DNA from 2 places in the Pseudomonas sp. LS.1a genome. Region 2 is predicted to be linked to the other one. Evidence: riboswitches for the same ligand, from Rfam matches in the RefSeq annotation. Region 2 holds a riboswitch; the other holds the start of a gene.
What was found. Region 2 has a riboswitch for cobalamin ahead of cobW (cobalamin biosynthesis protein CobW). Riboswitches for the same ligand answer to the same signal wherever they lie in the genome.
Positions count from the first base shown of each region.

Region 1: another riboswitch for cobalamin. It lies ahead of MKK04_RS09545 (ABC transporter substrate-binding protein); the one in region 2 lies ahead of cobW (cobalamin biosynthesis protein CobW).

Region 1 covers NZ_CP092827.1:2,076,479-2,080,420, reverse strand. The annotation lists gene MKK04_RS09555 (TonB-dependent receptor) at 1-233, shown strand, start outside; gene MKK04_RS09550 (DUF1624 domain-containing protein) at 436-1,602, shown strand; cobalamin riboswitch at 1,631-1,827, shown strand; gene MKK04_RS09545 (ABC transporter substrate-binding protein) at 1,939-2,949, shown strand; gene MKK04_RS09540 (FecCD family ABC transporter permease) at 2,949-3,942, shown strand, end outside.
Region 2 covers NZ_CP092827.1:3,228,138-3,232,079, reverse strand. The annotation lists gene MKK04_RS14830 (branched-chain amino acid aminotransferase) at 107-1,126, opposite strand; cobalamin riboswitch at 1,316-1,528, shown strand; gene cobW (cobalamin biosynthesis protein CobW) at 1,629-2,696, shown strand; gene cobN (cobaltochelatase subunit CobN) at 2,700-3,942, shown strand, end outside.

The sequences.
Region 1 (3,942 bases), 1.2 Mb from region 2:
TTGGCGCGCGCTATGTGGATGAGCGCTATGCCAACACCGCCAACACCCGGAGTGCCCCCGGCTACACCGTGGTCGATGCCAACATCGGCTGGCAGGTGTTGCCGGATGTGCGGCTGGGGTTGCAGCTGAACAACCTGTTCGACCGTGAATATGTGCAGTCGGCGTTCAGTGGCCAGCAGTGGCTGTTGGGGATGCCACGGTCGTACTTTGCGACGGTGGATTACAGCTTCTGATCCTATCTGCCTGCACCGGCCTCTTCGCGGGTAAACCCGCTCCCACAAGGACATCACAGACCTTGAAACCTGTAACGTACCTGTGGGAGCGGGTTTACCCGCGAAGAGGCCGGTGCAGGCAGCACAAAAAATCTACCAATCCATGATTATTTAGTTATAAGATAACATTTCATTTGACATCCATTCCTACCAGCGAACTTTCATGACAAGCGCCAGTGCCACCCCCACCCTGCTCACCCAGCGCCTGCAGAGCATCGATGCCCTGCGCGGTCTGGTGATCCTGTTCATGCTCCTGGACCACGTCCGCGAACCCTTCTTCCTGCACCGCCAGGTCAGCGACCCGATGGCCATCGATACCACCGAGCCCTCGCTGTTCCTCAGCCGCACCCTGGCCCACCTGTGCGCGCCGGTGTTCGTCATGCTGACCGGCCTGTCAGCCTGGCTGTACGGCGAGAAACACCAGGGCCGCGGCGATGTCTCGGCGTTCCTGTTCAAGCGCGGGCTGTTCCTGGTGGTGCTGGAATTCACCCTGGTCAACTTCGCCTGGACCTTCCAGCTGCCGCCCAGCGTCATCTACCTGCAGGTAATCTGGGCCATCGGCGTCAGCATGATCGCCCTGTCGCTGCTGGTCTGGTTGCCACGTGCCGCCCTGATCGCCTTGGGCGCAATCATCATCGCCGGCCACAACCTGCTCGATGGCCTGCACTTTGGCGCCGAATCCGCCCTGCACGTGCCATGGGCAATCCTGCATGACCGGGGCTGGCTTGAGTTCTCCGAAAGCCTGCGCCTGCGCACCTCCTACCCGGTGCTGCCGTGGATCGGTGTCATCGCCCTGGGCTACGGCCTTGGCCCGTGGTTCGCCCGTGGCAGCGAGGCCGGCCAGCGCCAGCATCGCCTGCTGCTGGCCGGGTTGATCGCGCTGCCGGGCTTTGTCGTGCTGCGCCTGCTCAACGGCTACGGCGAGGCGCCGTGGAGCGCTTACCCAACCCTCACGCAAACCCTGATGAGCTTCTTCAACATCACCAAGTACCCACCGTCGCTGCTGTTCCTGGCCCTGACCCTGGGCTGTGGCCTGCTGTTGCTGCGCGCTTTCGAACGCGCCGGCCAGGCCCGCTGGATCAGCGCCCTGGCGGTGTTCGGTGCAGCCCCCATGTTCTTCTACCTGCTGCACCTGTATGTGCTGAAGCTGCTGTACCTGGCCAGCGTGGCGCTGTTCGGCCGCAACCATGGCGACTACTTCGGCTTCGACGGCATCGCCGCGGTGTGGCTGGGGGCGGTGCTGCTGGCGGTTTCGCTGTACCTGCCGGTACGCTGGTTCGCCCGCCTGAAGGCGCGGCGGCGCGACATCACCTGGCTGAAGTACTTCTGAAAAGCGTTTTCACCCGGCGGCGCGATGGTCTACCATGCCGGCCGCCGGTTTCCACCACGGAATCAATAGGGAATCCCAGGCCCGCCAATTCGGGCCAAACGGAACTGCCCCCGCAACTGTAGGTGCCGAGCCTGCTCCATCGATGCCACTGGGCCACCAACCCGGGAAGGCGGAGCCAGGCCATGACGCACCAGTCAGGAGACCTGCCGGCCTACATTCACCAACCGGCGGGGTGTCCGGGATTGGCTATCAGTGTTGCCCCTGCCGCCAGCGGGGGCTCGACGATGCCTGTCCGTGCGTTCCTCACCCGAACTGTCCGATAGGAGATCGCCCAGCATGCTGCCCCGTTTTGCCACCCTGCTCGCCAGCCTCGGCCTCACCGGCCTGGCCCAGGCTGCTGCCACCCACTACCCGCTGACGGTCGACAACTGCGGCAAACCGCAAACCTTCGCCCAGGCGCCGGAGCGCGCGGTCACCATTGGCCAGGCCGGTACCGAGATGCTCTACGCGCTGGGGCTGGGTGACAAACTGGCGGCCACCTCGCTGTGGTTCAACAACGTGCTGCCCGAGTACCAGGTACAGAACGACAAGGTGCCGCGCCTGGCCGACAACGAGCCCAGCTTCGAGGCAGTAGTGGGCAAGCGCCCGCAACTGGTGACGGTGCAGTTCGAATGGATGGTCGGTGCCCAGGGGGCGGTCGGCACCCGTGAGCAGTTCGATGAACTGAGTATCCCCACCTACCTGCTGCCGTCGGACTGCGAAGGCAAGGACAACCTGGTGGGCGCCGACGGCACCCGCCTGCAGGCGTTCCAGGTCGAAAGCATCTACAAGAGCGTCAGCCAGCTGGCGGAAATCTTCGACGTGCAGGACCGTGGCACAGCCCTGAATGCCGAGCTCAGAAACCGCCTGGACAGCGCCAAGGCGCAACTGGCCGGCAAGGATCTGTCCACCACCTCGGCATTGTTCTGGTTCTCCAGCGCCGACCTGCACATCGACCCCTACGTAGCAGGCCGCCAGGGGGTCGCCGATTTCATGCTGCGCACCCTCGGCGTGCGCAACGTGGTCGAGTCCAGCGAAGAGTGGCCGACCGTTGGCTGGGAAACCCTGGCCAAGGCCAACCCCACCTGGCTGATCATCGCCCGCATGGACCGCCGCCGCTACCCCGCCGACGACTATCAGAAGAAGCTGGCATACCTGCGCAGCGACCCGGTAACGCGCAACATGGACGCGGTGAAACACGACCGCATCATCATCCTCGACGCCGACGCCATGCAGGCCGGCATTCGCTTGTTCAGCGGCCTGCAGACGCTGGCCGCCGCCTTCACCAGCGGCAAAGCAGCCCAGTGATGATGCGCCTGTTACCGATCGCCGTTGCCCTGGTCGCCCTGTTGGCGGCCTTGCTGGCCGGCACCGCCATCGGCGAAACCAACCTGTCACCCGGCGTGGTCGGCCAGGTGCTGGCCAACCACCTGTGGCAGGCCGGCTACCCGGTCGACCCGATCGACGCCGGCATCATCTGGAACTACCGCCTGACCCGCACCCTGGTCGCTGCGGCCTGCGGCGCCGGCCTGGCCATCTGCGGCGTGATCCTCCAGGCATTGTTGCGCAACCCGTTGGCCGAGCCTTACCTGCTGGGGTTGTCTGCCGGCGCCTCGACCGGTGCGGTGCTGGTCGGCCTGCTGGGCCTGGGCAGCCTGGCGCTGAGCATGTCCGGCGGCGCTTTCATCGGCGCCCTGGCAGCATTCGCCCTGGTGCTGGTGCTGGCCCGCGCAGCCGGCCCGGGCAGCAACAACGCCCAGGTGATCCTCGCCGGGATCGCCGGCTCGCAACTGTTCAACGCCCTCACCGCCTTCCTCATCACCAAGTCGGCCACCGCCGAGCAGGCGCGCGGCATCCTGTTCTGGCTGCTGGGCAACCTCAGTGGCGTGCGTTGGCCTTCGGTGTGGCTGGCCGTGCCAGTGGCGCTGTTCGGGCTGGTGGTGTGCCTGTGGTATCGCCGTGCGCTGGATGCCTTCACCTTCGGTGCCGACTCGGCGGCGTCGCTGGGCATCCCGGTACGGCGTACCCAGTTGCTGTTGATCAGCTGCGCGGCACTGGTGACCGCCGTGATGGTGTCCATCGTCGGCGCCATCGGTTTTGTCGGGCTGGTGATTCCCCATGCCCTGCGCCTGCTGCTTGGCCCCGGGCACAGCCGCCTGCTGCCTGCCAGTGCCCTGGGCGGGGCACTGTTTCTGATTGCTGCCGACATCCTGTCGCGCACCTTGATTCCTGGCCAGGTGATCCCCGTTGGCGTGGTCACCGCGCTGCTCGGCGCACCGGTCTTCGCGCTGATCCTGGTCA
Region 2 (3,942 bases):
CCCTTTCGCGACACAAGGCCGCTCCCACAATGGTGCCCGCGTCAACCAATGAAAAACGGGGCATGCCATTGCTGGCATGCCCCGTTTTTCAAACCGCTAAAGCGCCTCAGGCGACCTTGACGATCCAGCCTGCCGGTGCTTCCACATCACCGCTCTGGATACCGGTCAGCTCGTTGTAGAGCTTCTGGGTAACCGGGCCGACCTTTTCCAGGTCGTGGAACACGTGCAACTTGCCGTTGTACTCGATGCCGCCGATCGGGGTGATCACCGCAGCGGTACCGCAGGCGCCGGCTTCGACGAAACGGTCCAGCTTGTTGATTTCCACATCGCCTTCGATCACGGTCAGGCCCAGGCGCGATTGCGCCAGTTCCATCAGCGACAGGCGGGTGATGCCTGGCAGCACCGAGGCCGATTTCGGGGTGACGAACTCGTTGTTGGCGGTGATGCCGAAGAAGTTTGCCGAACCGACTTCCTCGATCTTGGTGTGGGTCAGCGGGTCGAGGTAGATGGCGTCGGCGAAGTTGGCTTTCTTCGCTTCAGCGCCCGGCTGCAGGCTGGCCGCGTAGTTGCCACCGACCTTGGCCGCACCGGTGCCTTGCGGGGCGGCGCGGTCGAAGCTGGAGATCTGGAAGTTGTGCGGCTTCATGCCGCCCTTGAAGTACGAGCCAACCGGGATGGCGAAGATCGAGAAGATGAACTCGGGGGCGGTGCGCACGCCAATGTTGTCACCGGTGCCGATCACGAACGGACGCAGGTAGAGGGCGCCTTTGCCGTGCGGTGGCACGAACTTCTCGTTGGCCTTGACCACTTGCTTGCATGCCTCGATGAACACATCGGTCGGCACCTGCGGCATCAGCAGGCGGGCGCAGCTGCGCTGCATGCGGGCAGCGTTCTGGTCCGGGCGGAACAGGTTGATCGAACCGTCCTTGCAACGGTAGGCCTTCAGGCCCTCGAAGCACTGCTGGCCATAGTGCAGGGCGGTGGAGCCTTCACTGATGTGCAGTACGTTGTCTTCGGTCAGGGTGCCCTTGTCCCACTCGCCATTGCGCCATACGGACAGGTAGCGTTTGTCGGTCTTGATGTAGTCGAAACCCAGCTTGTCCCAATTAATGCTTTCGTTGCTCATGACACCCTCATTGTCTTGCAAGTGCCCGATCGCTCGGGCTGCTGTTATATGCGCACCACGCCACCATAATACATCCGTGGCGGATCGGGAACGGCCAGTCACGAAACTCCTGCCGGCGGAGGTCTTCCAGGCGCTGAACATATCGAGGCAAGCACCAGCAGCAATGGTTGACCACCCGCCAGCCACTGCGTAGCCTTGCCAGTTCGAGGTTCTTCGGCCAGGCCGAAGCTAAGACGGGAACGCGGTACAAGCCGCGGCTGCCCCCGCAACTGTAAGCACCGACAACGGATCGACACAGCCACTGCGCCCGCGCGCGGGAAGGCGTCATCCCGCCAGCCTGCTGCACCAGCGGGCACATGGAACGGTGCGAGCCAGGAGACCTGCCTCGTCACGTTTTCGACTTTCAACCGGGCGGGGTGATCCGGTGGCGAACAAGCCCGGCCGGCCTGGCCTGCGGCTGTCGTCCTGCATGCCCGCGCCAATCTGCCAAGGGCAATGCGACATGAAAACACTGGCCAAGCTCCCCGTCACCATCGTCACCGGCTTCCTCGGCTCGGGCAAGACTACCTTGCTGCGCCACATGCTCGACAACGCCCAGGGCCGCCGCATTGCGGTGATCGTCAACGAGTTCGGCGAACTGGGCATCGACGGCGAAATCCTCAAGCAGTGCAGCATCGGTTGCACCGAGGAAGAAGCCAGCGGTCGCGTCTACGAGCTGGCCAACGGCTGCCTGTGCTGCACCGTGCAGGAAGAGTTCTTCCCGGTGATGCGCGAGCTGGTGGCACGCCGTGGCGACCTGGACCATATCCTCATCGAAACCAGCGGCCTGGCCCTGCCCAAACCGCTGGTACAAGCCTTCCAGTGGCCTGAAATCCGCAATGCCTGCACCGTCGACGCGGTGATCACGGTGGTCGACAGCCCGGCCGTGGCAGCCGGCACCTTCGCCGCCTACCCGGACCAGGTCGATGCCCAGCGCAAGCTCGACCCTAACCTGGACCACGAATCGCCGCTGCACGAACTGTTCGCCGACCAGCTGGCCAGCGCTGACCTGGTGGTGCTGAACAAGGCCGACCTGATCGACGCCGAAGGCCTGGCCAAGGTCCGCGCCGAAGTGGCCGAAGAACTGCCGCCGGCAGTCAAGGTGATCGAGGCCAGCAGCGGCAAGCTGCCGCTGGAAGTGCTGTTGGGCGTAGGCGCCGAATCCGAGGCGCACATCGATGGCCGCCGTACCCACCACGATTCGCACCATGACGACGATGACCATGACGATCATGACCACGACGCCTTCGATTCGATCTCCATCGACCTGCCCGAAGCTGACGAAAGCCTGCTGCTCGACGCTCTGACCCAGCTGGTAGTGGAGTTCGGCATCCTGCGCGCCAAAGGTTTCGCTGCCATCCCGGGCAAGCCGATGCGCCTGCTGGTGCAAGGCGTGGGCACCCGTTTCGACAAGCACTTCGACCGCGCCTGGCGCGCCGACGAGCCGCGCATCACTCGCCTGGTGCTGATCGGCCAGGACCTCGACGCTGTCCAGCTGGAAGCGCGCCTGCGCCAGGCCCTGGGCGCCTGACCCGTGCACCTGCTGCGGACCCAGCCCGGCGGCTTCGTGCCGGATGACAGCATTGCCGACCTCGGCCAGACACCCGCCGAGCTGGTGATTCTCTGCAGCGGCGATTCGCACCTGGCATTGCTCGCCGATACTGCCGAGCAATTGCCCGAGGATTACCCCAGCCTGCGCCTGGCCAACCCGATGCAGGTACAGAACCATGCCTCGGTCGACCTGTACGTCGACCAGGTACTGCGCCATGCCAAGGTCATCCTGGTGTCGCTGCACGGTGGCGTCGGCTACTGGCGCTATGGCGTCGAGCAGCTGGTCGAGCTGGCCGGCCGTGGCGTGCAACTGATCCTGGTACCGGGCGACGACCGCCCGGACCCGGAGCTGACCAGCCTGGGCAGCGTCAGCGGCGAGCAGGCCGAGCGCCTCTGGCATTACCTGCGCCAGGGCGGCAAGGCCAACGCCATCAACCTGTTCAATTGTCTGGCCAGCCAGTGGCTGGGCCGCGACTATGCCTGGGACGAGCCGCAGCCTTTGCCGCGCACCGCCGTGTATCACCCGGCCAAGGGCAGCGCCACGCTGGAGGACTGGTACCCGCAGTGGCACCCCGAGCAACCGGTGGCGCCGCTGCTGTTCTATCGCTCGCACTTGCAGGCGGCCAACACCGCGTTCATCGACGTGTTCTGCCAGCGCCTGCAGGCCGCCGGGCTCAACCCGTTGCCGATCGCCGTGGCCAGCCTCAAGGAAAGTGCCTGCCTGGAGCAGGTCGAAGGCTGGCTGGACGAGGTGGGTGCCGAGGTGCTGGTCAACACCACCGGCTTTGCCCTGTCCAGCCCCGAACGCCCCAACCTGCGCCCGTTCCGTCGCGACATTCCGGTGCTGCAGGCCATCTGCGCGCAAGACAACCAGCCCGGCTGGGAGGCCAGCGAGCAGGGCCTGGGGGCGCGTGACCTGGCCATGCACATTGCCTTGCCCGAACTGGACGGGCGCATCATCACCCGCCCGATCAGCTTCAAGGACATGGCCTGGCGCAGCGAGCGCAGCCAGTCCGACGTGGTCTGCTACCGCGCTCACCCCGAACGCATGGACTTTGTCGCCGAGCTGGCCCGTCGCTGGGTCGAGCTGGCGCGCCTGCCGAATGCCCAGAAGCGCGTGGCCTTGGTGCTGGCCAACTACCCGACCCGGGATGGCCGCATAGGCAACGGCGTTGGCCTGGACACGCCGGCGGCCGCGCTGAACATCCTCAAGGCCCTGCAGGCCG